2 regions of the Pantoea sp. PA1 genome follow, and region 1 is predicted to be linked to the other one. Evidence: predicted binding sites of a transcription regulator. Region 1 holds the regulator's gene; the other holds the start of a gene.

Region 1 (14,590 bases):
TGTGCAGCATGTCGCCGAAAGGTAAACCCTGAGCCATAAAAAAACCGCCAGCGCGAGGCGGGCGGTTTGTTCACAGCAGGCGTGCCGTTACATCACCGCGGCAAAGGCTTCCGCTACCTGATGCACATTTTTGCTGTTCAGACCGGCCACACACATGCGGCCACTGCCCACCAGGTAGATGCCGAACTCATTGCGCAGGCGGTCAACCTGCTGCACGCTCAGGCCGGTGTAGCTGAACATGCCGCGCTGCTTCAGCAGGTAGTCGAAGTTTTTGCCCGGCAGTGCCGTGCTCAGCACCCCGACCAGTGACTCACGCATCGCGAGAATGCGCAGACGCATCGTCTCCACTTCGTCCAGCCAGCTCGCTTTCAGCGCGTCGTCGTTAAGGACGCGGGCCACGACCTGCGCACCGAAATTCGGCGGGCTGGAGTAGTTGCGGCGGACGGTCGCTTTCAGCTGGCCCAGCACGCGCGCTGACTCTTCGGCGCTGTCACAGACGACAGAGAGCCCGCCTACGCGCTCGCCATAGAGCGAGAAGATTTTAGAGAAAGAGTTGCTGACCAGTGCCGGCAGGCCGGCTGCCGCGACGGCGCGCAGCGCATAAGCATCCTGCTGCATGCCTTCACCAAAGCCCTGATAGGCAATATCCAGGAAAGGAATCAGCTGCTGTGCTTTCAGCACCTTAATGGTCTCATCCCATTGCGCATTGGTCAGGTCAGCGCCGGTCGGGTTATGGCAGCAGGGATGCAGTAACACGATGCTCTGCGCTGGCAGCGTTTTCAGGGTATGGATAAAGGCATCAAAACGCACACCGTGGGTTTCGGCGTCATACCAGGGGTAGCTCTTCACCTCAAAACCTGCGCCATTAAAAATCGCGATATGGTTTTCCCAGGTGGGATCGCTGACCCAGACGGCCGACTGCGGGAAGTAACGCTTAAGGAAGTCTGCCCCGACTTTCAGCGCACCCGATCCCCCCAGCGTCTGAATCGAGGCGATACGACCCGCCTGCAGCACCGGATGGTCGGCACCAAACAGCAGCGGCGCGATCGCGTTGCGGTAGCTGTTCAGGCCTTCCATGGGCAGATAGAGCGATGCCTGCTTTGGCTCGGCATTGAGCTGCTCTTCAGCAGCCGCTACGGCCTTCAGCTGCGGGATTATGTTCTGCTCGTCGTAGTAAAGCCCGATGCTCAGGTTAACTTTGTGTTCGCGCGGATCTTGTTTAAAGGCTTCCATCAACGACAGAATCGGATCGCCCGCATAGGCATCAACGTTTTGAAACACGGTGTAGGTCTCCATGATTGGTCCAGAGGTAAAGAGGGCTAAACCCGATAGCGTCCCGGACGGTGGTTCATTGCAATAATCAGATTGAGGATCACGGCTCCTGCAATGGAGGCCAGCAGGATGGGGCCACTGACCACAAACAGGGATGCCAGCACGACGCAGGTGTCGACCGCCATCTGCAGTTTACCCGCGCGGATCCCAACGCGATCCTGCAGCCACAGCGCCAGAATATTGATGCCGCCCAGGCTCGCCTTATGACGAAACAACACTATAAACCCGATCCCCATGATGACGTTACCGAACAGTGTCGCATAGAACGGATTGAGATCGGAAAAGTGAACGAACAGCGGGTGCAGCTGCGTAAACAGCGACACCAGCCCGACGGCACAGAAGGTTTTCAGGGTAAATTCCCAGCCCATGCGTTTTACCGCCAGCCAGTAAAAAGGCAGGTTGATCAGGAAAAATGCGCTGCCAAAGGAGAGCGGGGAGAGGTAGCTCAGCAGAAAGGCGATACCGGCAGTGCCGCCCGTCAGGGCACCCGCCTGTTTCAGCATAATGACGCCGAACGAAACCATCAGGGTGCCCAGCACCATCGCCAGCGCATCTTCAATACGCGAATGCGGGACGCGGGAGGGTTCTGCGATGTTATCCATGGGGGTTGTCTCAGTGCAAATGATGCGGTTGCAATGCAAAAAACGCACCATTGCCGCAGCGTCAATCGGCTGCTGGCCGAAGGCTGGTGATATCCCGTTGATATCTAAGGCGCTTTATAACAGGATTTCGTGCATACCTTCCGGTTAAAACCGTCACTCCATGCGCAAAATCCCGTTACGATGCGTATTCTTTGCGTTTATGGTCGCCAGTCTGCACCAAAAACGCACAGCACGCACCTTTTTAGCGCGTTTTGTTCGCAGGCAGCATCATCAGGCCATTCTCTTTCATGCGCCCCAGTACCACGGAGGTTTTGACGTGGGACACGCTCTGATGGCCCGCCACTAACTGGCTGATAAGTGCACTGAGGGAGTTAAGATCGGCCACCGCCACTTTAAGCAGATAGTCAGCGTCACCGGTGGTTTTGTAGGCGTCGACAATCGCCTCTTCCTGCTCCACCATGCGGTGAAAGCTCTCCACATATTCGGTGGTGTGGTTGATTAAGCGTACCTCTATCAGCCCCACCATCCCCAGGCCAATGGCATCGGGCGAGAGCCGGGCGTGATAGCCCAGAATCAGATTGGCCTGTTCCAGATTGATGCGGCGGCGGGAACATTGCGAGGCGGAGAGGCCAACCAGGTCGCTGAGCTCCTGGTTAGTAAGACGGCCGTTAGCTTGTAATAAAGTCAGGATTTTCAGGTCGTAATCGTCTACGTGAGTCATTCCGTTTCCACAGCGTGAGAGGCGTCGCTTTGTTACAGATAACCCGATAACCGGAGAGGTTGTCCAACACTATTTTCTGATGATGGGAGCTGTCATGCACAGATCGTGCATGACAGCATAAAGCGCAGATTATTCGTCGTCGTATTGCGGGCCGGCGTAGTTGTCGAAGCGTGACCACTGACCGTTAAACGTCAGCCGCACCGTACCGATTGGACCGTTACGCTGTTTACCCAGGATGATCTCGGCGATCCCTTTGAGATCGCTGTTCTCGTGATAGACCTCGTCACGATAGATGAACATGATCAAATCCGCATCCTGCTCGATCGATCCCGATTCACGCAGATCCGAGTTAACCGGACGCTTATCGGCACGCTGCTCCAGTGAGCGGTTAAGCTGCGACAGCGCGACCACCGGCACATTAAGCTCTTTGGCCAGCGCCTTGAGCGAGCGGGAGATCTCCGCAATCTCCAGCGTTCGGTTGTCCGACAGCGATGGCACGCGCATCAGCTGCAGGTAGTCGATCATGATCAGGCTCAATCCGCCGTTTTCACGGTAGATACGCCGGGCACGCGAACGCACTTCAGTGGGGGTCAGGCCGGAAGAGTCATCGATATACATGTTCTTCTTCTCCAGCAGGATACCCATGGTGCCGGAGATACGGGCCCAGTCCTCATCATCAAGCTGGCCGGTTCGGATGCGGGTCTGGTCGACGCGGGAAAGCGAGGCCAGCATACGCATCATGATCTGCTCGCTGGGCATCTCCAGACTGAAAATCAGCACTGGCTTATCCTGCAGCATCGCGGCGTTTTCGCATAGGTTCATCGCAAAAGTGGTTTTACCCATCGAAGGACGGGCGGCGACGATGATCAGGTCTGAACCCTGCAGGCCAGCGGTCTTTTTATTCAGATCCTGATAGCCGGTGTCGACGCCGGTGACGCCATCGTGCGGGGTCTGATAGAGCGACTCAATACGGGAGACGGTCGATTCCAGAATCTGCTCGATGTTCTTCGGCCCGGCATCTTTATCTGCGCGCGCTTCGGCAATCTTGAAGACGTTCGATTCCGCAAAGTCGAGCAGCTCTTCGCTGTTCCGCCCCTGCGGATCATAACCGGCATCGGCGATCTCGTTGGCAACGGAGATCATCTCGCGTACGACCGCACGTTCGCGCACGATATCGGCATAGGCGCCGATGTTCGCTGCACTCGGGGTGTTTTTCGCCAGCTCAGCCAGGTAGGCGAATCCCCCCGCCATCTCCAGTTCGCCACGGGTTTCCAGTGACTCGGAGAGCGTAATCAGGTCAATGGGCTTGCTGTTTTCCAGCAACCGCTGCATCTCTGAAAAAATCAGCCGGTGCGAGCGGTTGAAAAAATCATTCGCAACGACGCGCTCAGAGACGTTATCCCAGCGCTCGTTATCCAGCATTAACCCACCGAGCACCGACTGCTCCGCTTCCAGCGAATGCGGGGGCATTTTCACGCCAGCCAGCTGGCGATCCTGCGTTTCGTTCGATTTGTTGGTGGGTTTATTTCCTGCCATAGTGAATGCATTACCGATCTTCTGTGGGGACGCGCAAGTATACCTTAGTTGGGGTGCGTGCCTCACCCTCATGATGAAACAATCACAGGAGTCAGAATGGCAAAGCGTATTCAGTTCAGCGCGCACGGCGGACCGGAAGTGTTAACGTGGACGGATTTTGACCCGGCTGACCCGGCTGAACATGAAGTACAGGTGGAACACCGCGCGATCGGGATTAATTACATCGACACCTATGTGCGCAGCGGCCTCTATCCAGTGGCGGCGTTTCCTTCGGGTCTGGGTACGGAAGCCGCAGGCGTGGTGTCGCGTGTGGGCCGTGGCGTCACCCTGTTTAAACCCGGCGATCGCGTGGTCTACTGCCTGGCGTCAATGGGGGCCTACAGCGAACTTCATAACGTGGCCGAAGATCGCCTGATGCATCTCCCGGAGGCGATCAGCTTTGAGCAGGGTGCCGCCAGCTATCTGAAAGGGCTGACCACGCAGTATCTGCTGCGGCAGACCTATAAAATCAGCGCCGGCGAGACCTTCCTGTTTCATGCCGCCGCAGGCGGCGTCGGTTTAATCGCCTGTCAGTGGGCAAAAGCACTGGGCGCACACCTGATTGGCACGGTCGGCTCTGCGGAAAAAGCAACCATCGCCAGAAACGCCGGGGCCTGGGCGACCATCAACTATCGTGAAGAGAATATTGCCGCGCGCGTCAGCGAGCTGACCGACGGGAAAAAAGTGGGTGTGGTTTATGACTCTGTCGGCAAAGATACCTGGGAAGCGTCGCTGGATTCCCTGCGCCGTCACGGGCTGATGGTCAGTTTCGGTAACGCGTCCGGGCCGGTAACCGGCATCGACCTTGGCATTCTGAATAAGAAAGGCTCGCTGTTTGTTACCCGCCCTTCACTGTTTGGCTACATCACCAACCGCCAGGAGCTGGAAACGGCCAGCGCCGAACTCTTCTCGCTGCTGGCAAGCGGCGCAATCAGGGTGGAGGTACCGGAGCAGCAGAAGTTTGCGCTGAAAGAGGCCAGCAAAGCGCATCAGATTCTGGAGAGCCGCGCCACGCAGGGTTCCTGCCTGCTGATCCCCTGACCGGACAAACAAAAAGGGCTTCCGCAGGAAGCCCTTCTCTTTTTTATTTTTTGTTCGCGCTGATGTAGGGACAGCGGCGATGAATTCCTGTCGCGTCGATGGCACATCGCGTTGACAAAAGCCATCCTGCCAGAAAACATAAGTAAAAAATATGTTTAATTGCAGATTGCGGCTTTGCAATCTCTCACTCTGTGATCACTCCCGCAATTATCGCCAGCTTTTCCGGTCTAACCTGTTGATCTTACGTCTTAGCTTACGTCGTGCCCGCGCCTCGCTGTCGCCAAAGAAGGCGCGATGCAGCCAGACCGCGATCACGGCCAGCACCAGCCAAGGTAACACTTTGATAACAAGTGCAAACAGCCCGCCGACAAACATCACTAGGGTGGCGACCACCAGTGCTGCCAGCACGCCCAGCAGCGACACGCCGGTCAGCAACAGCATCAGGAAAAACCCCAATACAAATAAAATTTCCACGTCAGGACTCCTTTATCCACTTTCATACCAGGACAGTTACAAAAAGCGTGCCAACAGGTAACCTATTGAATAGTCGTGGTTTACGGGAAGGGGGTGTGAGATAACCTGGTGAAAAAGACCAGATGATGGCGTAAAAAAAACCAGCCTGAAGGCTGGTTTTCTGCGGCGTGAGCGGATCAGGCTTCCTGTGGAATCTTATCCGCCACCAGGGCCAGCGCCGCTTCCAGAACGCGGACATCCGCCCCCGGCTTATGCGCATTTTCACTCAGATGGCGTCGCCACTGGCGTGCGCCCGGAATGCCCTGGAAGAGTCCCAGCATATGGCGCGTGACGTGGCCCAGATAGGTGCCCTTCGCCAGTTCCGCTTCAATATAGGGATACATGGCGCGTACCACCTCAACCGGGTTAGCCGCCGGATGCTGACGCCCGAACAGCTGCTGGTCGACCTGCGCCAGAATGCCGGGGTTCTGATAGGCTTCACGGCCCATCATCACGCCGTCAAGGTGCTCCAGATGCGCCTGTGCCTCTTCCAGCGTTTTCACGCCGCCATTAAGCGCAATCGTCAGATGCGGGAAATCGCGCTTCAGCTGGTAGACGCGGGGATAATCCAGCGGGGGGATTTCGCGGTTCTGTTTGGGGCTGAGGCCGGAGAGCCAGGCTTTGCGCGCATGGATGATAAATGTCTCGCACTCGCCGCGGCCCGCCACCGTGCCGATAAAGTCGGTCAGGAAGGCATAGCTGTCCAGCTCATCAATCCCGATACGGGTTTTCACCGTGACCGGAATCGACACCACGTCGCGCATCGCTTTCACGGCATCTGCGACCAGAGTGGCTTCGGCCATCAGGCAGGCACCGAACCGGCCATTCTGCACCCGATCAGAGGGACAGCCGACGTTCAGGTTGATCTCATCGTAGCCGCGCTGCTCCGCCAGCTTCGCGCACTGCGCCAGCGCCGCCGGATCGCTTCCGCCCAGCTGCAACGCAACCGGGTGTTCAGCGTCACTGTAAGCCAGATAATCCCCTTTGCCATGAATGATCGCGCCGGTCGTCACCATTTCGGTGTAGAGCAGGGTGTCGCCGGTCAGCTGACGATGAAAATAGCGACAGTGCCGATCGGTCCAGTCGAGCATAGGGGCGATGGAGAAGCGTTGCGAAGAAAAAGTAGCCATGTAGCGCAGACAATCCGGTAATTAAGGGTGATGGAATTCTGTGCAAGGATAACACAAGGGCGGGCGATAGTGCATCGCCCGCCCCCGGAGAGCCGGGATAATCCGCTTAGAAGTTAAAGCCCAGCTGCATCATCGCGCCCCAGGTATTGTTAGCACCGACGGAGCCAGCCAGATCCAGATGGACAGCTTTGTTAAACGGCGACAAGCCAAAACCTGCTGTGGCCACATTTTCGTCGTTAGACCGCATATCCGCCCGATAACCTGCGCGCAGCTGCAGCCAGTCAAGTACGCGGTACTCCGCACCCACTGCCGCATACTGGCTGTTATCCTGAGTTTTGAAGCGTTTCGTTTCGGTGAGATCCACATCGCCGGTCACGGTAAACGGACCTTTATCCCAGGACAGACCGGTGGTGACCAGCGGGCGAATCTGGTAGGTGTCGCGGAACCCGTTAACCTCCCGGGTCTGCAGATCGCGTGAAACCAGGTTCTGTCCGGTCACACCCAGCGTCCAGTTTTCAGCAAAGGTGGTCGCCAGACCGGCATCAACGTTAAAGCCGGTGTCGGTGCTGCGATACTGACTGTTGTTGATGTCATTTTTGTCGTAGTTATAGATGCTGGCAGTGTAGTTATAGAGCCAGGTTTTCTGCACTTTTGGCGTCACGCCCACCGACACCGGCTGACCGGCGACAGTGAACTCATGCGCCACCGCCACACCATAATCGGTAACCAGGGCCGCTAAGCCGTTCGCACTGGAGCGAAGGTTATTCTGATCGCCCGGAACGGGCAGAATCGTACCGTTAGCAACCCCGCGCAGGTAGTTGATATCACTCTGGACCACATTGGCGCGGACGTGTGCCGTTCCGTAGGCTTTGGCGATAAAGGCGAAAGGCAGCGTTTCATTGGGGATTGTCACGGCGACGGCCGCACCCGCACTGCCGTCCGCTTTGTTACCGCGCAAATCGCTGAGCTTGTCAGCGACATCGCCGGAGGCAGCACGCAGTTCAGGATAACCACGCAGATAATCGGCAAACGTCAGGTTACCAATCACACCGCGGTAACGATCCACGGTGTCGGTAATATCATCGACTTTATCGATCAGCTTATCTTTGTCCGTTACCTGAATGCCTGCTGAAGGAATAATAATGCTGACATTATCGTCAGATTTAGCACGCGTCATTAATGCCGGGTTCGCCAGCACTGCAGAGCCATAAACAGAAGATGCCACGCCGGTGCCGCCCATGGCGTCATTACGTGCATCATACCAGGTCCCTGCCGCCATGGCGGAGGAAGAAAGGAAAAGCGCGGTCGCTGCAGCGGAACAGATCAGCGCTGAGCGTTGAGCGGATTTTTTCACCATTTGCCTGCCATCACCTGAGAAAGTGTCGTTGATACATTCAACAACTGAATAGTTTGTCAGCCCTATTGTGAACCCTGGCTAACGCGTTATTGCTGTGAATTCAAAGGAAACAGTGTCTTAATTCAAAGGATTGGACGTTTTACGACCAGAATTAGCGTGTAATTATTAAAAACGGACCGGCTAATTTCAAATAATGTCAGACTTTTATTAAGTCTTTCTGAACATTACTTCTTAACTCAGTGAGATGCAAAGCAAAAGGACAAAAAATTCTGCTCCGGTTGATTTACAGGTGGATCGGTTTTTTCGTCAGATTTGAGATAGAGAGGAGCGAAAATGCCACAGGCGCTGTTTTTTCAGGCTAATTGTGCTGTTTTAACAGACAGAAACGCGCTTCAGCACCCTGACAGGTTATGTGATAAAATAACATCACTTATTCAGCGGAGAATTTTCATGACTACCATGACGTCGCAGCAAATTTTGATTCAGGCCGAAAAAATGTGCCTGCAACGTGGTGTGCGTCTGACTTCGCAGCGCGCTGAAGTGTTGCGTCTGATGGCGGAACAGCCGGGCTCAATCAGTGCCTACGATCTGCTGGATCAGCTCCGGATCAGCGAACCTCAGGCCAAGCCTCCCACGGTTTATCGTGCGCTCGACTTCCTGCTGGAGCAGGGTTTTGTGCATCGGGTGGAGTCCAACAACAGCTATGTGATGTGTCACCATTTTGAGGCGCCGGCTCATACGTCGGTCATGCTGGTCTGTGACCGCTGCGCCGCCGTCACCGAGAAGCAGGCGCAGGGCGTGGAAAAGATTATCGCCACGCTGGCGGGTGAAGCGCAGTTTGCCCTGCGTCACAGCGTGATCGAAGCCCATGGCTTATGCGAAAACTGCGCGGAAGCAGACGCCTGTACGCAGCACGAAAACTGCGGACATGACCATCAGGATGAGGGTAAAAAGCGCGGACGACGGGGATAAGCGGCGGAACAATCACTATCGGACTAAAAACGTTCTGCCTGCTCAGGCCGCAAACCAGCTGTGCTGACGCCAGTGCCTGCGCCAGATGAGCCACAGTGAGAGGCCGCGCAGCGCCAGGAAAACCGTTACCGCCAGCCACAAACCGTGATTGCCCAGCACCGGCACGCTCAGCAGCGTCAGAAAATAGCCTGCGGCTGCCACCACCATGCTGTTACGCATCTCACGTCCGCGCGTTGCGCCGATAAACATCCCATCCAGCAGATAACACCAGACGCCGATCAGCGGCATAATCACCTGCCAGACCAGATAGCGGTCGGCCGCCTGCTGCACTGTCTGCAGAGAGGTCAGCAGCATCACGATCTGCGGGCCGGTAAAGGCATAAACCAGCGAGAAGAAGAGCGCCACCGCCGCCGCCTGTCGGCAGGCAGAGCGCCAGACGCGCAGCAGTTTGCTGCCATCTTTTGCGCCATGCGCTTCACCTGCAAACGCTTCGACGGCATAGGCAAAACCATCGAGCGCGTAGGCGGTAAAGGTAATGAACATCAGTAATACGGCGTTCACCGCGACCACCTCCGGCCCCAGCCTGGCGCCCAGCACGGTCAGCGAGGCGAAACAGAGCTGCAGCATAAGAGAGCGCAGCATAATATCCCGGTTGAGGCGCAGCAGCCGGGCGCTGTCACCGCGCCAGCTCTGTTTCAGCAGGCTGAATGGAATGCCGCGCAGCTTCAGAACCCGCCAGACCATCATGCCGCCGACGCCCAGCGTGATATATTCCGCCAGTGCCGTGGCGGTGGCTGCCCCCGCAACGCCCCAGTGCAGCCCCATGACCAGCCAGAGGTCGAGCACGATATTCACCAGGTTCCCCACCACCAGCAGGATCACCGGCGCACGCGCATACTGCACGCCCAGCAGCCAGCCCAGAATCACCAGGTTCGCCAGCGTGGCAGGCGCACTGAGCCAGCGGATCTGAATAAACAGTCCGGCCTGTGCCAGTACCAGAGGATCGCCGCCAACCAGATGGGTAGCCAGCTGAATAATGGGGTAACGCAGCGCGACAAACAGCAGACCCGCCAGCAACGCCATGATCAGCGGCTGGATCAGGGCGCGTGCCAGCGCCGTTTTGTCGCCTGCCCCGAAGGCCTGTGCCGTCAGGCCCGTGGTGCTCATGCGAAGGAAAAGCAGCAGCATAAAGAGGAAGCTGGTGACGGTCGTCCCGACCGCGACCCCGCCAAGATAGACCGGGCTGTCGAGATGACCAATCACTGCCGTATCGACCACGCCCAGTAAGGGAACGGTGATATTTGACAGGATCATGGGCAGCGCGAGCCGCCAGAGATTTTTATCGGTTGCCGTGATAAAGCGCATTCGCCATTCCGTGCTCAGTGTCGCTGCGCAGAGGCGGCAGCGACAAAATCAGGGCAGACAGAATAGCACCAGAAAAGGCGAATGCACGCAGGCGTCAGAATCAGAGCCATTCGCCGTTGCGTACGACACCCACCGCCAGACCTTCCACGGTCAGCGACTGGGCACGCGTATCGACAACAATCGGGTCGAAGTCGCTGTTTTCAGGCAGCAGATGCACGATAGCACCCTGCTTTTTCCAGCGTTTCACCGTCACTTCATCGTCAATGCGGGCCACCACGACCTGGCCATTGCGCACATCCTGCGTTTTATGCACCGCGAGCAGGTCGCCGTCCATAATCCCGATATCTTTCATCGACATTCCGCTGACGCGCAGCAGGAAATCCGCCGAAGGTTTGAACAGGCCCGGATCGACTTTGTAATGCGTCTCGATATGTTCCTGCGCCATGATGGGCTCACCGGCAGCAACCCGGCCAATCAGCGGTATGCCTTCTGAGGCTTCTTCTTCCATTAGCAGACGGATGCCGCGCGATGCGCCGGAGACAATCTCAATGACGCCTTTGCGCGCCAGCGCTTTCAGATGCTCTTCTGCCGCGTTTGGCGAGCGGAAACCCAGCTGCGCGGCAATCTCGGCACGCGTAGGCGGCATGCCTGTTGAAGTAATATGGTCGCGAATCAGGTCATAGACCTGCTGCTGCCTGCTGGTTAATGCTTTCATCCCGCCCCCTGGTTGTTTATACAGTCGCTGTGAGTATATACAGGTATTGGCGAAATGAAAACCGATTGTCAGGGAAAACGCGGCCTGAGCCGCGTTATGGAAGGTTTATCGCAAATGTGTCCAGAGCAGCGCGATCCAGACAAACAGGGCCAGTAAGATAGCCAGCAGTACCGCTGCCGAACCCATATCTTTTGCCCGGCCCGCGAGCGGATGATGCTCCTGACCGATGCGATCGACCACCGCTTCAATGGCGCTATTGAGGATTTCGACGATGACCACCAGCACCACCGACCCAATCATAAGGATGCGCGAGATCACATCAACGTCCAGCCAGCACGCGATAATGATCGCCGCCAGCGCAGCCAGGGCTTCCTGACGAAACGCCGCTTCATGTTGCCACGCGGCACGCAGCCCCTGCCAGGAGTAACCGGCGGCTTTTACTATTCTGATAAGTCCGGTGGCATTATTTGCCATGTGTGGGAACCCTTTTATCGGATTGACGTCAATGTCTGGGCTGCGTGCATTTGGCACCACCACAGATCTTCGCTGCACTTTCTGGTATGCTTGCGGCGCTTTGCTAACAAGAGGCTTCATGTTGTCTATGTCAGGTTGGCGTAAACTTTATTATAAATTGCTTAATTTACCACTCTCGTTTCTGGTAAAGAGTAAGGCCATTCCGGCCGATCCCGTGTCTGAACATGGTCTGGATCCGACCCGACCTATTATGTATGTTTTGCCTTACGATTCGAAGGCTGACTTACTGACTTTGCGCGCGCAGTGTCTGCGGCATCATCTGCCCGATCCGCTCTCTCCACTGGAGATTGATGGTTCCCTGCTGCCTCGCCACGTCTTTATCCACGATGGCCCGCGCGTCTTCCCCTATTTTGTACCCAGCGTGGAATCGGTGAAAATTTTCCACGATTACCTGGACCTGCATCGCAATAATCCCACGCTGGATATTCAGATGCTGCCCGTCACCGTGATGTTTGGCCGCGCACCGGGACGTGAAGTTCAGGGCGAAGCCACACCACACCTGCGGGTGCTGAACGGCGTGCAGAAGTTCTTTGCGGTCATCTGGCATGGGCGCGACAGCTTTGTCCGCTTCTCGCCGACCGTGTCGCTGCGGCGTATGGCCACGGAACATGGGACAGATAAGTCGATCGCGCAGAAGCTGGCCCGCGTCGCGCGTATCCATTTTGCCCGTCAGCGGCTGGCTGCGATTGGCCCGCGTTTACCGGCCCGTCAGGATCTGTTTAATCGCCTGCTGCAATCCAAAGCGATTGAAAAAGCCGTAGAAGATGAGGCGCGCAGCAAAAAAATCTCCCATGAGAAAGCGCAGCAGAATGCCGTCGAGATGATGGAAGAGATTGCGGCGAACTTCTCCTATGAAGCAATTCGCGTTACTGACCGGGTGATGGGCTGGCTCTGGAGCCGTCTCTATCAGGGCATCAACGTCAATGGCGGCGAAAAAGTGCGCCAGCTGGCGCAGGATGGTCACGAGATTGTCTATGTGCCCTGCCACCGCAGCCACATGGATTATCTGCTGCTCTCCTACGTGCTCTATCACCAGGGCCTGGTGCCGCCGCACATCGCAGCAGGCATCAACCTCAACTTCTGGCCAGCCGGTCCGATCTTCCGTCGTCTGGGTGCCTTCTTTATCCGTCGCACCTTTAAAGGCAACAAGCTGTACGCCACGGTATTCCGCGAATACCTCGGTGAGCTGTTCACCCGGGGTTACTCGGTTGAGTACTTTGTCGAAGGTGGCCGTTCACGCACGGGCCGTCTGCTGGACCCGAAAACCGGCACGTTAGCCATGACGCTGCAGGCGATGCTGCGCGGCGGCAATCGTCCCATCACGCTGGTGCCGATCTACATCGGATATGAGCATGTGATGGAAGTGGGTACTTACGCCAAAGAGCTGCGCGGCGCGGCAAAAGAGAAAGAGGGCTTCATGCAGATGGTGCGTGGCCTGCGTAAGCTGCGCAATCTCGGTCAGGGTTACGTTAACTTTGGCGAACCGCTGCCGCTGGTTAACTATCTCAACAAGCGCGTGCCGGAATGGCGTGACTCGATCGATCCGATTGAGCCACAGCGTCCCGGCTGGCTGACCCCGACCGTGAACGATATTGCGGCTCGCGTGATGGTGCGGATCAATGAAGCCGGCGCGGCTAACGCCATGAACCTCTGTGTTACGGCCCTGCTTGCCTCACGTCAGCGCTCACTTACCCGCGAACAGTTGATTGAACAGCTGGAGTGCTATACCCAGCTGCTGCGCAATGTGCCTTACTCGCCGAATGCGACCCTGCCCGATCTCTCCGCGGAAGCGCTGCTGGATCACGCCATGGGCATGAACAAGTTTGAGAGTGAAAAGGACAGCATTGGCGACATCATCATTCTGCCGCGTGAGCAGGCGGTGCTGATGACCTATTACCGCAACAACATTCATCACATGCTGGTGATGCCGTCGCTGATTGCCGCCATTGTTCAGCAACACCAGACGCTGAGCGAAGCGGAACTGCTGCGTCAGGTCAGCCTGATCTATCCGATGCTGAAGAGCGAGCTCTTCCTGCGCTGGGAGACGGATGAGCTGCCGCAACTGCTGACTGAACTGAGTCAGGAGCTGGCGCGTCAGGGTCTGATTACGCTTGAGGCCGGAGAACTGCGGTTTACCGGAGCGCGCTATCGCACGCTGCAACTGCTGGCCGCCGGTGTGCGTGAAACGCTGCAGCGTTATGCCATTACCTTCTCGATTCTCAGCGCCAAGCCGACGATTAACCGCGGCACGCTGGAGAAAGAGAGCCGGACGCTGGCACAACGTCTCTCCGTGCTGCACGGTATCAACGCTCCGGAGTTCTTCGACAAAGCGGTCTTTACCTCACTGGTACTGACGCTGCGTGATGAAGGCTATATCAGTGACAGCGGAGATGCGGATGTGGCGCAGACCCAGGCCACCTGGCACATCCTGGCTGACCTGGTGACCAGCGATGTCCGGATGACCATTGAAACGGCTGTCGCGCACGACTGATACCCGCGTAAAGCAAAAAAGGCGACCTCAGGGTCGCCTTTTTTATGTCGCACAGGGCTGTCTGGCAGGCTTCTTACAGCAACGAAGAACCTGACGCGCAGGGGACAGGGACAGAAGAGGAAAGCGTCCCGCGCCAGGGATGGCGCGGGCCGAGCCGTCATGGATGACAGCTTTTGCGTCTTTCCGATCTGGCCCTGTCCCCTGCGCAGGCGCGGTCTTCCCGCTATGACAGGCTGCCTTTC
Region 2 (14,590 bases), on a different contig from region 1:
GTTGGCCGCTTTGACCTGACGGACAATCTCCAGAATCTGCTCGCCCTGCTCCGCCGAGCCCAGATAGCCGCTCAGCACCGCGTCACAGGTCTTCAGACGGTCGATGTCCGCAATGCCTTTCACGATGTCGGTTAAGTGCGTTGCTGGCATCACCGTGCCGGTCCAGTGGCCATATTGCGTATGGTTGGAAAACTGCACGGTATTCAGCGGCCAGACGTTTGCACCCAGGCGGCGCATCGGAAACTCAGCCGCCGCATTCCCGGCGTGACCAAAAACAACGTGCGACTGAATCGCTAAAATATTTTTCACTTGTTTGCCCTGTCCTGCCTTGCCATAAAAAAGGGCCGGAGACCGGCCCTGAAATCTTACTGCCAGTTAATCAGGCAGTAATGTTTCTTACCGCGACGCAGCAGCGTGAAGCGGTTAAACAGTTTGTCACTGTCGCTGAAGCGGTATTCCGCGTCAGACTGCTTTTCACCGTTCAGAGAGACGGCGTTGGAGCCAATCATGGTGCGTGCCTGACCGCGTGACGGCACCAGCTCTGCTTTCACCAGCGCCTGCTGCAGATCGTCTTCAGCGCTCAGGGTGATGGTTGGCATGCCATCCTGCGCCAGCTGCTCGAAATCTGCTTCGGTCATATCGCTTACGGCGCCGGAGAAGAGGCTGGCCGTGATGCGTTTCGCCGCCGACAGACCCGCTTCGCCATGCACCAGACGCGTGACCTGCTCAGCCAGCACATACTGCGCACGTGGCGCGGTACCGCTGTTTTTGTCCTCTTCTTCCAGCGCGTTGATCTCTTCAATGCTCATGAAGGTGAAGAACTTCAGGAAGCGATAGACATCTGCGTCCGCGGTGTTGATCCAGAACTGATAGAACTTGTACGGACTGGTCTTCTTCGCATCCAGCCAGACTGCGCCGCCTTCGGTTTTACCGAACTTGGTGCCGTCAGATTTGGTGATTAGCGGCACGGTCAGGCCAAACACCTGGTTCTGATGCAGACGACGGGTCAGGTCGATACCGGAGGTGATGTTACCCCACTGATCCGATCCGCCAATCTGCAGCGAGACGCCGTGGCGCTCATTCAGGCAGGCAAAGTCATAGCCCTGCAGCAGATTGTAAGAGAACTCGGTAAAGGAGATGCCCTGATCGTCACGGTTCAGACGCTGCTTCACCGCTTCTTTGTTGATCATCTGATTGACGGAGAAGTGCTTGCCGATATCACGCAGGAAGGTCAGCACGTTCATGCTGCCAAACCAGTCGTAGTTATTGGCGGCGATTGCGCTGTTGCTGCCGCAATCGAAGTCGAGGAAGGGAGCCACCTGCTGGCGGATCTTTTCAACCCATTCACCGACGGTTTCGCTGGTATTAAGTTTACGCTCTGCGGCTTTGAAGCTCGGGTCGCCAATCAGGCCGGTTGCGCCACCGACCAGTGCCACCGGCTTGTGGCCGGCATCCTGAAAACGCTTCAGGCAGAGCAGCGGTACCAGATGGCCCAAATGCAAGCTGTCGGCTGTGGGGTCAAAGCCGCAATAGAGCGAAATTGGCCCCTGCGCCAGTTTCTCTGTCAGCGCCTCTTCATCCGTCACCTGGGCGATAAGGCCCCTCTCCTGCAATTGTTGTATCAGGTTACTGCTGGTCATTACTGACTCCAAATTGATCAGACTGCACCTAGGCTGGTACACAGCTTTCCGCCGGGATGCGGAATCGAAAAAAATCAGGGCTATAGCATAAAGCGCTGACGCTCTCTGTGCCAGCGCTGATAGGGGGGAATCGTGCAGATTCAGGGTGCCAGACGGTCGATTTTCCAGCCATCGTGATCGCGCTGGTAGATGAAACGATCGTGCAGGCGATGTTCGCCCCCCTGCCAGAACTCCAGCGTATGAAATTTCACCCGATAGCCGCCCCAGAAACTGGGCAGCGGCACATCACCCTGCTGGAACTTCTGCTTCAGCTCAAGGAACTTCCCTTCCAGAATGCCGCGCGCCGAAATACGGCTCGACTGCTTCGACACCCAGGCCCCGATCTGACTGTCACGCGGACGGCTGTGGAAATATTTCAGCACCTCCAGCGGCGAGAGTTTTTCCACTTCCCCCAGCACCATCACCTGACGTTCCAGGTAGTGCCACGGGAAGTGCAGGCAGATGCGCGGATTGTTTGCCAGCTGTAATGCCTTGCGGCTGCCGAGGTTGGTATAGAACACCATGCCCTGCGCATCGAAGTGCTTCAGCAGCACGATACGCTGCCACGGCTGGCCCTGTTCATCCACGGTTGCGACGGTCATGGCCGTCGGATCGGGCAGTTTTGCCTCGCAGGCCTGGCTCAGCCACTGTTCAAACAGGACGACGGGATCGTCCGGCAGATCCTTCCGGCGTAATCCGCCGCGGGTATATTCACGCCGCAGATGGGCAATGGTGTGTAGCGTTTCGCTGTCGCTCATAATGCTCGCCTTTTCAGATAAAGAGTCAGCTGGCAGGTTGCAGCTCACAATCGTTCACGACAATTTTATCGTTCCGTTCAATAAATGCGCCGTTGCCTTTAGACCAGAAAACATAGGTGCCATCGCTGTAACGGGCACCGGACGCCGATACGGTCTGCTTCAGCGTCAGCGGCTGGCCGTCCATAATGAAACTGACCTGCTGCTGACCCTCATCCAGCGTCACGGTCAGCGGCAGCGTCCCACAGCGATAGTGCAGCGTCTGCGGCGCTGGCGGCTGTTTATGCAACAGGCTGCAACCCGACAGCAGCAGCACAGCGGCAACGATTAATCCTTTCGACATAAGCGGGTCCCCTTCACAAGTGAAGCTGGCATTATAAGAAGGATTTGGCGTGAAGTAAGTGGGAATCCGCGCCAATCGGATGAATGGCGCTGACCAGAGAGAATTATTGTCGCTTTTCAGGCGGTTGTCTGAATGCAGAGGTCGCGTTATCAGGCTACGCTCTATGCATCTTAAGCGAGGGAAACCAACATGAAATTTGATAACGAAGATGCATTCAAGCTGGCCGTGGCGTTTATGAATCACAAAGAGAATGCCACCATTGCCAGCAGCTACTTTAAGACCTTTATCGACACCTACCAGAAGTTTGACCGCTGGCTGAGCGCCTCCGATCCGGTCAGCGCCATGAAGGCGGAAAAAGCGGCCGCCAAAGCGGGCGAAGACTCTGTCCTCTGATAGCCTCTCTCTGGCCCGGGTTCGCACCGGCTTCGGGCCACTCATCCTTCCCTGCAGGAGAGCTCACCACGGCGCCCGCGTTCCGCGCTGCGATCTATTCTCCTGCTGACGGTTCGGACGTTAACAAAATAGCGGCCCTTATCTCCGATCTTATTTTCGCCTTTGGCTTTGTGCTTATTGTGACGGGAGGCCAGCAGCGCAAAACGTCCGTGCCGACAATATAAAGTTGCAATAAATGCTATTTCCCGGACTCAGCGTCGGAAATAATCACAGTGGCCACTGTTTTTGCTTAAAAAAAACGCAACGGAGTGGGTCAGGGCCAGCAAAATTTATAAAGGCGTCTATGCTGTAAACGTCTGGATATGAATTCATGGAGAACAAAAAATGAAAATGAAATCCCTGTCAGCTATCGCATTGCTGGCTCTCTCTTTAGGCACACTGGCAGGCTGCTCTTCCAATCAATCGATTAAGACCACTGATGGCCGCACCATTGTGACCGATGGTAAACCGCAGATTGATTCAGATACCGGTCTGGTTTCTTATCGCGATGCTCAGACAGGAAAAACTGAGCAAATCAATCGCAATGAGATCAGTAATATGAGTGAACTCGATAACTAATATAAGGTGAATAAGATGAAAAAAGCGCTGATTTTACCGCTCGCCGCATTGATTGGTATGACTGTATTAACTGGCTGCACCCGCACCAGCTATGCGATTCAGACTAACGATGGACGCACCATTATTAGTGATGGCAAACCGTCAGAATCTGATGCAGGCCTGCTGGCTTACACCGATGCAAACGGCGTGAAGCAACAGATTAATAAAGCCGACGTTAAAGCGGTTTCCGAAGTACCGAATAAATAACGCTCTCTGTGGAATAAAGCCGCCTTCGGGCGGCTTTATTCTGTCTGTCAGTCGTCCGCCTCTTTTTATAAACCCCTCTCCTTTCTCTGTTGCTGAAACAGACGCGCTTTAATGGGACCCTGTGCCTGCCCGGAGTCGCTGGCTTATCTGAATTTCAGGCATCTCCCTCTCTGTTTAACCGTCAAAATCGCTCAGTTATTTTATGAACAGAGGTATCTGAAATTTTTTATGCTGGAATATTAACAGGTTAGCGCTTCGCTTTGAGGGGCCGTTTATTTTGGGAAAAGACCGATCGTTTTGACCTGCTATTTCTGCTCTTTTAGTCAGAGACGCCTTTAACTAAACTGGCGTATGGCTCATTAATCAGGAGATGACATATGGTGTATTATGACAAAAACGTCGGTCATATGATTCTTGGTGAAGCGGCAATTAATCTGGCTTTTACAGAGCAGGAAATCACGCTCGTTTCACTGATTCGCCAGCTGGGTGAAATGGCCGAGCATGAGCGCAGTGATGAACGCGTCGCCCAGATTGCCGATGCGCGAAACTGGCTCAAAAGTTTCACCGAAGCCGCATCGCGCGACCGCGCCGAACTTAACTGGCTGGTTGAGACCGGACAGGCACCGGTTTTCCTGAAAGATTACCGCTAGCTATGCTGCAGGCCAGGCTGTCGGGTGCTGTCAGTCTGCGCCCGCCTGCTGGTTTTGCACCCTGCGCCGACTCCGCTCATCCTGTTTTTTCCCTGTCGCTGTCAGCGCAGCCGTGCTGAATAAAAAGCAGGCGATTTCTGCCGAAATAGCTGTACAACTCAGACAATATTGTATAACTTTGTACCTATTCGTTAGATGCTGAACTATCCGCCAGGAAACGACCCATGTACCCGAACCAGAGACTGCCACAAACGGCAGACGACATTGCCCGTTATTTTAATGCGGCAAGCCTGCCTTCACAGCAAGAGACGCTGGGACAGGTGGTGGTGGAAATTCTGAATGCCGGTCAGAACGTGAATCGCAAATCGATCTGCACCAAACTGCTGCGCCGCCTTGAAACCGCCTCTTCACAGGAAGAAGAGCGCCACTATCACGCGCTCATCAGCCTGCTGTTCGGCCGTTAATCGTCGGGGGCGTTTCAGTCCCCCGCGTGACGGAGATGCTCCGGGCGGTGTCGCGTCACACAGCGGGCTCGCTGTTACCCCAGCACCTTCAATGCCAGTGCCAGCGTCTGCTGCTCATTGACCATATCGCCCACCTTGCCTGTCACCCGCATACCAAACGCAATGCAGAGAATCAGACCCGCTGCCGCTTCACTGTCCAGCGTGTTATCGATAGAGCCATCCCGTTGCCCCAGCTCCAGCAGTGAAACCAGGAAGCGCTGATTACGCTGCACAACTTTATTGATGCGCTGCGCCAGCGCCTCATCCATTGTCTGCAACGCAATGGCACTGGCGACAACCAGACAGCCGCGCCGTCCCTCCGTCGCCCGCGCCGAATCCAGATAGAACTGTAACAGCTCGGTGATCTTCTCCCGCCCGCTCACGCAGGGGGCCAGACGACGGCGCAGATCGGCATTGCGCAGCAGCAGATAGCGCTCGAAGACCAGCAGAAACAGTGAGCGTTTATCTTTAAACGCCTTATAGATACTGCCTGCAGAGAGGTTCATCGCCTCACTCAGATCGCCGATAGAGGCTGCATGATACCCCTTTTGCCGGAAAACGATCATCGCGTGATCCAGAGCCTGTTCGATATCGAACTCTCTGGGCCGTCCCCGCTCTCTGCTTTTTTGCGCTGTCGCTGTCGTGATCATTATTACCGGCCTGAAGAGGTGCATTTCGGTCAAATCAACCGGGGATTCTAGCGCAGGCGCAGGCAACAAGTACAGATGGTCAGCACGACAGCGCGTTATACGCCTCCGATAAAAAGCGGCAAGGCTGCAGGAAATGAGGCGCAACAGCCGGTAATGGCCGTCACGGCAGCCATCAGGCTACGCCTGATGGCTGAAGATTAGTCGCGTTTTTCCATCTTTATCCAGAACACCGTGATGCTCAGCAGTAAACAGATAAACGCACCGACGCTGAACAGCAGATCAACGGCCAGATTCAGGCTGGCGTGATCCACCACCGCACCTAACAGCACAGGCACCCAGTTAGCGATATAGGCAATGACGTAAAACAGTGAAATCAGTTTTGCGTGACTGGACGCTGGGGAGATCATATTGACCAGCGTCGCGCTTCCCACAAAAATCGCACCATAAGAATATCCGGCCACGAGCAGTCCGGCACATGCCCCTGTTAAAGAGTGAGTGCTGATAGCCCAGGTAAAAAACATGATAGAAATGACCTGAGTAAGACAGCCTGCCGCGAGAGAGGTGCGAGCGCTAATCCGACGGCTTAAAATCTGGCTGATACCAGCGACCACCAAATAGACTGCTATTACATAGCCATACACACCCTGACGATGAATGTCGAGGAGATGCTCAGCGACCGCCGGTCCAATCGATAAAATGCTGGCGGCAAATGCCCAGCTCATAAACAACGCACCTGCACACAGAAAAAACCGTATACCCGTCGCTTTCAGTCCGGTTTTTAGTGCTGCATCCGCTGAGATGGCGGACGAGGATGACACAACCCTGGGCTGGTCATGGTGATGCGCTGGCCAGCTCAGGCGCAATCCAGTAAGGGCGATCGCGGCCGTCATCATAATCAGTACAAATGGCAGCGTCTGGCTGTAGAAATCTGTCTGAATCGCCACGCCGCTGAAAACGGGCCCCAGCGCCAGACCGGTTGTGAAAGAGAGCGTTGCGATCAGAGCTGCAGCTTTACCACCATCTTTCGGGCCAAAACGCAAAAGAGCAATATTGGCTGCGCCGGTTAATGCTCCGGTTCCGAGGCCCGCCAGCAGACGCGCCATAAACAGACAGGCAAACGAGTCGGCCAGGGAAAACAGCAAGGCACCCACAAAGACGGCCAGCAGCGCAGGCATCATCAGACTGCGCAGGTCAGCCACTTTACCGGCAAGATTTCCCACACTGAATAACGCAATTAAAACCCCTCCCGCATACGCGCCATAGATTATCGTCAGGCTGACAGCGGACAAACCCAACTGCTGCTGATAGAGGGGATAAAGCGGCGTTGGTGCACTGCTGTTTAATAAGGCAGCAACCAGCGCCAGTGCAATAAAGCATAAGGTGCGCATCTTTACAGTGGCGTGATGAGAACTATCCGCCATGAGGTTAACTTCTGACATGTTTATTATCCTGAGCGCATGCTTCATAAGCATGACCGGGTCATATTGACGTTCGGGCGTAATGAGAGGCGGGCATCATAGGGCCTGGCAGAGAACCGGTACATCCCCATAACTGCATCACAGGGCTTCAATAATGCTGCTTGTCACATCGGTCCAGACATGCTCAGGCTTTAAGACTACGCAGCATGGGATAAACCTGCAGCCTGTGTCGTCAGGATACGAATGGAGTCACAAACGTTACGCCGTACCGGCAGGTTATTCTGCCGTTAAAAGATTGATACTGAATTCGTTAACGTTGACACTTGCCGCGGTAAGAACGTGTCAATGTTAAGGAAGAAGGTAAGAGATGAACTGGGATGATGTCCGTTTTTTCCTCGCGCTGGCGAGACAAAAAACGTTGCGGGGTGCTTCAAAATCATTGAACGTCGACCAGGCGACAGTAGGACGACGTATTGCCGCATTTGAAAGCGCACTCGGTTCGCGGTTGTTTATACGCACGCCCCGGGCCTTTACGCTGAGTGAGTTTGGCGATCAGGTGATGACAGAAGCCACGGCTATGGAAAGTGCCATGCAGGCGATGAGTCGTAAAGCCGCCTGCGGCGATAACACCCTTGCAGGTAACGTGCGCATCGCCAGCACAGACACGCTTGCCACTGTATTTGTCATGCCTGCCATTCAACGTCTGCGCGAACAATATCCGGATATCACCGTAACCCTGCTGACCGGAATCGGTTTCTCCGATATCTCATACCGCGGCGCGGATATCGCCATTCGTGGTGCCCGCCCCGATTCAGAAGAGTTAATCGTTAAACGCCTGGCGACCATTGAGATGGGACTCTATGCCAGCCAGCGTTATCTGGATCGGTTCGGAGCACCGAATCAGGAACACGGATTAAGCGGTCATCAGCTGGTCATGTTTCCGGCAGACAGGGTGCCACGTCATCGGCAAAACCTGTGTGGCTTTACAGTTAACAGTCAGCAGGTCGTGCTGGAGTGCAACACGCAGTTGCTGATGCAGTCCGCTATTAAACGCGGGATGGGTATCGGTCTGCTTTCGACATTTTTAGCTAACAGCGATCCCGAATTAATCCCGGTTTTGCCTGAAAAACGCGACCCGGTTGATATCTGGCTGGTGCTCCATCCCGATTTGCAAAAAGTCGCACGCATCAGGGCTGTGATTACGGCGCTGGAGCACTGTTTTGCCGAAGAAATCAGGGCCAGAGACTAAGGGCATCAGATAAATATCAGGTACATACTACCAGGCACCTGAAATAAATCGGGTCGCGGCGTTATCCGACATTTTTGCCTGGCATTACGACGCGGACCGCATAACTAAACAGGAAAGTCTCTATTTAAGCGCCGCTACAGGCAGATCCGTTACCCGTGTGGTATAGGCAGGCGACAGCATATCGCGCTTCATCGCCCAGGCTTTGTTTACGCCCTGACCTGCAAACCACAGCTTCCCGCTACCGCGCGTGTTAATCCTGTCGATGAGCTGCATCAGCTCTTCACTATTTCGGCGTGGCTGATGTTCATCGAAGAGATCAAGCTGAGCCACTCCCTGACTGAAAAAATCCGTCAGCACAATCCCTGCCTTCATATAGCGATGGCCCTCAATCCAGATATTATCCAGACACGCCATCGCGACACGAATAATGTCGCGGGTGTCGTGAGTCGGGATCAGAAGCTGGGCGGTCGATTGGTTGCCATAAAAAGGCTCATCAACGGCATGCGGGCTGGTGCGTACGAAGACCCCGACCTGACGACAATATTGCTTCTCGCGACGCAGCTTTTCTGCCGCACGTTCAGCATAGGCACAGACAGCTTCCCGCATCTGATGATAATCGGAGATGCGGTAGCCGAATGAGCGTGAACACATAATCTGCTGCTTATCAGGCTCGTCCGGTTCCAGATCCAGACAGGATTCGCCGCGTAGCTCTCTGACGGTACGTTCCATTACCACACTGAATTGCCTGCGGATCAAATCGGTACTTTGATCCGCCAGATCTTTTGCCGTCATCACGCCCATCGCGTTGAGCCGTTTACTGATACGGTGCCCGACACCCCAGACGTCGGCGACATTAATCAGCGCCAGCAGCTTTCTCTGTCGTTCGGGGTTTGACAGATCAACAATCCCGCCGGTTTTTGTCCACTTTTTAGCCGCAAAATTTGCCAGTTTGGCCAGCGTCTTCGTCGGTGCAATGCCGACACCCACGGTCAGATGGGTCTCTTTACGTATCCGTTCCCGGACCTGTTGACCAAACGTCTCCAGCGCCACAGCGTTCTGCACGCCGGTGAGATCCATAAAGGCTTCATCAATCGAGTAGATCTCCACCGATGGGGCCATCTCTTCCAGTATGGTCATCACCCGATGGCTCATGTCAGCATAGAGCGCGTAATTTGAGCTGAAGACCTGTACCGCGTGACGCGTCAGCTCTTCACGCATTTTAAAATAGGGAGCGCCCATTTTAATGCCGAGTTTCTTCGCCTCAGCACTGCGTGCAATCACACAACCGTCGTTATTCGACAGCACGACAACCGGCTTGCCTTTCAGATCGGGCCGGAAAACTGTTTCACATGACGCGTAAAAGCAGTTCACATCCACCAGCGCAAACATGCTTAGTGCGTCGATTTAATCACAAAGGTGACGACGCCAAACACTTCCAGCACATCTTCAGTCTGGATGGCGATGGGCTTAAATTTGGTGTTCATCGGCATCAGTTGCAGGCAGGGATGAAGCTGCAGGCGTTTCACGGTAAATTCCCCGTCGACGGCGGCTACCACGATGTCTCCATGTCCGGCGGTAAGGGAGCTGTCGACCACCAGCATGTCACCATCATTGATGCCCGCCTCTATCATCGATTCGCCGCTGACCCGGACAAAATAGGTGGCGCTGGGGTGCTGTACCATCAGCGTATTCAAATCGATACGCTGTTCAACATAGTCCTGCGCCGGGGAGGGAAATCCGCACGGGACACGTTCGATATAGAGCGGCAAGGCCATTGCGGCGCGTATGTCCGCAGGTTTGATAAATTCCATCATTGTTCTCCTCTTCCGGATTACTGTATATAAATACAGTAATATCGAATCCCCCTTTTAATCAAGCGAAACGAGGTGTTTTTAAGTAAAGCGCCTGACAACCACACACTTTTTTTAATCTTTCTTTCTGGCTGCCGCGATATTAAGCGAAATCAGATGATTTTCTCCGCAGCGATAAAATAACGCTGAGAGCGACTTACATTCATTCTTCTTATAAATTCACCCGCTGACTTTTTAACTTAAGCACAATCGGATCACGCCCGGCGGCCATTTAAACAGGCAACGCAGCCTGATTATTTCGCTTTTTTAAACGGCAACGCGCGACAGCCTTAATGCGGTGACGCTGGCTGAAGGACATTTATCGCAGGCAGAAAAAGAGAATGTTCAGCCGCGTGCGCTGAATCATTCCGGGAATGAAAAGAGGTCAGATAAGAGAGTGATCGTGCGCAAAAAACAAGAAGCGCGGAGCGGTCGGGAGAAAGGAAATAAGCAGATCACAGGCTCTGCCACGCTATTCAGTCTGAGCCGGGGGCGATGAGATAACCCCCTTTCCGACAGTGCCCGACAGCGACCGTTCGCAGGCTGTGCGGGTCGCTGCCACCGCCCTGTTCTCTTCCGTCTCAGCGGCGGCGGTGGCCTCGCCGTCAGCGTTTAAACCGCGCTGTCGCTCTCCAGCGCATCCTGAATCGCGTCGGCCAGATTGCCAATTTCATTGGCCACTGCCTGCAGGTCCCAGGAGGCTTTAGAGCCGGTAGCCGAGGTCGAGGCGCTGACGGACTCTTTTGCCACTGACAGGGCAGCCGCCACGGCGACCGAACGTTTGTGTTGCTCCTGAGTGATGCCCGCAGGCGGTATCGCGAAATAGTCGTGAACCATGATTGTTTCCTTGTGATGAATTAGGGGTCAACCTTAGTCTTCTGCCTCGGGCGTGTGAAGTGAATTATGCGTCCTGACCGGCCGGACGGTCAGGATTCCAGCAGCCGCGTTGCACGCTGATCCTGTGCATCGCAGAAACCTGTACAGGTTGTACAGGTTTCTGGAGAAAAACGGCGTAAAAAAGGCAGTTGTAACGTTTTTACCGGGTGGCCGCAAAATAAACGGGTGCCTTGCCCTTCCCGTTACGCTGGCCGGGATGATAAATTAACCCACTGTATTTACTCACATAAAAGAACAAAACCTGCCATTTTGCCGGAAAACTCACCCCGCCAACACCTCCGACCAGTACACTTTTATCAGATTTCATTGTACAAGTTTCTCATTCTTGTATAACTTTACTGCGTGACGATAAATCACTTGTAACGAAGGGTGCTTTGCACCGCATCTGAAGGTGTTGTGGATTTCCACCTTCAGATGCAATTTTTTTTGCGTCTGACGGTCACCGGATCTGAATCGACGCATCAACCCCCAATTTCTTATGAGGCCTGACATGCAACCTACGATGAATACAGAGTCTCAGATTTCTGATTACTTCATGAACTCTGGCAAGACACTGACGACTGAAAAACAGGTTATCGCGGCTGTCCATGCTGAACTCGCCCGTGCTAAAGCCCACGTTTCCGATAAAGATGTCGTGCTGGGCCTGATTAACCGCCTGGAGAGTGAGCGTGACGTGGTTAAACAGGACGTTTACCGTCAGGCTCTCGAACATGTTCTGCAGCGTGCGCCGGCAGCCAGCGCCAGCTAAAAAACCTGTGTCTGTTACGATGGAACGCGAATTAGCATGGATGCGTTTCCTGTCCGGAATCTGCCCCTGATAAGGGGCTTTTTTTTGTCCTGCAAACCCCCTTTCTGTCCCCTCTTTTCCTCCCTCTCTTACAGCCAGATATCGTGCCAGATTTAACCATTTTTGCCGCTTATTTCACCATCAATTGCGGTTAATTGCTCTCGGTTCGCTTTATTTATCCGATATCTGTGTCCAAGCTTTTTCTGCATCTCCTGCAAACACAGACGAGGAAAATAATCATGTTTCATCATTCATCAAAACTTCAATTTCCGGTTCGTGTAGAGAAACCCGATCCAGAGTTTGCCATGCTGTTACAGCAGGCGATCGGCGGCGTCGAAGGTGAAATTCGTGTAGCGATGCAATACTTTTTCCAGGCAATGGGCGCACGCGGTGATGTGCGGATTCGCGATCTGCTGATCTCAACCGCCACCGAAGAGCTGAGCCATATCGAAATGCTGGGCTACGCCGTGGCGCTTAATCTGGAAGGTGCCCCCCTCTCTTACCAGGAAGCCTCCGCGAAAGATCCGGTGGTCAATGCGATTCTGGGTGGCATGAACCCGCGCCATATTCTCTCTTCCGGCCTGGCCGCAATGCCGGTGAACGCCAACGGAATGCCGTTCGACATGAGCCACATTTACGCCTCCGGTAACGTCGCGGCGGATATGCTGGCCAACGTCACCGCAGAGGCCACCGGTCGCGTGCTGGCTACCCGTCTCTACAACATGACCGAAGATAAAGGCATGAAGGATTTCCTCTCGTTCCTGATCGCCAGGGACACCATGCACCAGCAGCAGTGGCTGGCGGTGATTGAGGAGATGGGCGGACTGAACGCCTCACTGCCGATCCCGAACAGCTTCCCGCAGGAAAATGAGGCGCAGGAACACTCCTACTACTGCCTGAACACCTCACTGGATAAACCGCTGCCGGAGGGCCGCTGGAGCAGCGGTCCGGCTTACGATGGTCAGGGTCAGTTCAGCGCGAAACAGAAGCCCGATATTCTGGGTGACGAACCGCTGCTCGGTAACGCCCGCCCGGGTTCCGGTGCCCAGGCAGAGCAGATTGACGGTATCACGCCGCCGAAACCTTAATCACTCATGCTGCACGCCTGTCGGGGAGTGACGCCCTGACAGGTTTCGCCCCTTTTACTGGAGGAATAGCCATGTCATCCACTCAGCGTCCACAGCCACCTTTCGCCGAACAGCAGCAGACGTGGCCGGGCAGCACTGCCGCGATGCAGCCGCAGCCCGATCATGGCGAAGAGAGCTATCAGGGATCAGGCCGCCTGACGGGTAAAAAAGCCATTATTACCGGTGGCGACTCCGGCATTGGCCGGGCTGTCGCCATTGCGTTTGCCCGTGAAGGTGCCGATGTGCTGATCTCCTACCTCGATGAACATGAAGATGCGCAGGATACGGCCCGGCTGGTAGAGGCCGCCGGTCGCAAAGCCGTGCTGGTGCCCGGCGATATTACCGAGGCGTCTCACTGTAATGCGCTGGTCGATCGGGCCGTAGAGGCGTTCGGGGAGGTTAACATCCTGGTCAACAACGCCGCCTTTCAGATGACGCGTATGTCGCTGGATGAGATCAGCGATGAAGAGTTTGACCGCACCATGAAAACCAACCTCTACGCGATGTTTTACCTGACCAAAGCCGCCACCCGGCATATGCCGGCGGGCGGGTCGATCATCAACACCGCCTCAATCAATGCCGATCAGCCAAAACCGAAGCTGCTCGCCTATTCGGCCACTAAAGCCGCCATCGTCAACTTCTCCGGCGGACTGGCCGCTCTGCTGGCTGAAAAAGGTATCCGCGCCAATGCGGTCGCGCCCGGCCCTATCTGGACGCCGCTGATCCCCTCAACCATGCCGGTTGAACAGGTGAAAAACTTTGGCAGTGAGGTGCCGCTGCAGCGGGCCGGTCAGCCTGCTGAGCTGGCACCCACCTATGTGATGCTGGCCAGTGACGAAGGCAGCTACATTTCAGGGGCAACCATCGCCGTCACCGGCGGCGTGGCGATTATTTAACAGGACGCTTCCCTGGCACACTCTGCCAGGGGATCGGCTATCCGCTGCTGCGCTATCGCCCAGGCGTAGAGCGGTTCCCGCGCCAGATTCTTCATTTTCACTTCGCACATAATGTCGAAATCCTGAAACGACAGCGCCCACCCATTCAGCGTCGGGTTAAAGAAGTAGTCAGAGTGCGCCCGCAGTTTGCTTTTGCTCACCCCCAGCGCCGCCTGATCGGGCCAGCCCTGCGACGGAATGATCCCCTCCTGCGAAATCGAGTAGTGCAGCACCGGACGCACGCCGCGCCAGGAGTCGATGACGCGGGCAACACGCGGATCGTCTGGCTGAATAAACTCACTCTCTTTTACCCAGTGATGATGAATATCCAGCACCACCGGACAGAGCGGTGCCGCCTGCAGCACGTCATCCAGCGAACAGGAGATCTCATCATTCTCCACCGTCAGCATCCGTTGCGCTTCCGGGCTGAGCTGCTCAAAGGCGCGTTTAAATCCGTCGAACCCCGCCTTGCCGTTCATATGGATGTTGA

The links. Region 1 encodes LexA, which represses DNA repair genes until DNA is damaged. Its sites were predicted from a motif close to TNCTGTATGTACATACAGNA; they were not measured.
Region 2: the regulator LexA is predicted to act here: its motif matches at 10,337-10,356, upstream of umuD (translesion error-prone DNA polymerase V autoproteolytic subunit).

What each region holds. Positions count from the first base shown of each region.
Region 1 is NZ_JBXGEE010000002.1:30,875-45,464, reverse strand. Features, by position in the region: gene AC1V0D_RS11010 (amino acid aminotransferase) at 88-1,281, opposite strand; gene AC1V0D_RS11005 (YitT family protein) at 1,320-1,934, opposite strand; gene AC1V0D_RS11000 (Lrp/AsnC family transcriptional regulator) at 2,176-2,655, opposite strand; gene dnaB (replicative DNA helicase) at 2,785-4,191, opposite strand; gene AC1V0D_RS10990 (quinone oxidoreductase) at 4,288-5,271, shown strand; gene pspG (envelope stress response protein PspG) at 5,479-5,745, opposite strand; gene dusA (tRNA dihydrouridine(20/20a) synthase DusA) at 5,922-6,914, opposite strand; gene AC1V0D_RS10975 (conjugal transfer protein TraF) at 7,021-8,271, opposite strand; gene zur (zinc uptake transcriptional repressor Zur) at 8,722-9,243, shown strand; gene dinF (MATE family efflux transporter DinF) at 9,286-10,608, opposite strand; gene lexA (transcriptional repressor LexA) at 10,709-11,323, opposite strand; gene AC1V0D_RS10955 (diacylglycerol kinase) at 11,429-11,797, opposite strand; gene plsB (glycerol-3-phosphate 1-O-acyltransferase PlsB) at 11,925-14,348, shown strand.
Region 2 is NZ_JBXGEE010000001.1:1,012,483-1,027,072, reverse strand. Features, by position in the region: gene pdxY (pyridoxal kinase PdxY) at 1-309, opposite strand, end outside; gene tyrS (tyrosine--tRNA ligase) at 366-1,640, opposite strand; gene pdxH (pyridoxamine 5'-phosphate oxidase) at 1,781-2,437, opposite strand; gene AC1V0D_RS05080 (MliC family protein) at 2,463-2,777, opposite strand; gene AC1V0D_RS05075 (hypothetical protein) at 2,967-3,170, shown strand; gene AC1V0D_RS05070 (YgdI/YgdR family lipoprotein) at 3,555-3,788, shown strand; gene AC1V0D_RS05065 (YgdI/YgdR family lipoprotein) at 3,804-4,034, shown strand; gene AC1V0D_RS05060 (hypothetical protein) at 4,412-4,684, shown strand; gene ycgZ (regulatory protein YcgZ) at 4,909-5,148, shown strand; gene AC1V0D_RS05050 (TetR/AcrR family transcriptional regulator) at 5,223-5,837, opposite strand; gene AC1V0D_RS05045 (MFS transporter) at 6,035-7,276, opposite strand; gene AC1V0D_RS05040 (LysR family transcriptional regulator) at 7,623-8,504, shown strand; gene umuC (translesion error-prone DNA polymerase V subunit UmuC) at 8,625-9,893, opposite strand; gene umuD (translesion error-prone DNA polymerase V autoproteolytic subunit) at 9,896-10,315, opposite strand; gene AC1V0D_RS05025 (hypothetical protein) at 10,967-11,191, opposite strand; gene AC1V0D_RS05020 (hypothetical protein) at 11,391-11,558, opposite strand; gene AC1V0D_RS05015 (biofilm development regulator YmgB/AriR family protein) at 11,742-11,999, shown strand; gene AC1V0D_RS05010 (manganese catalase family protein) at 12,278-13,126, shown strand; gene AC1V0D_RS05005 (glucose 1-dehydrogenase) at 13,198-14,061, shown strand; gene AC1V0D_RS05000 (UV damage endonuclease UvsE) at 14,058-14,590, opposite strand, start outside.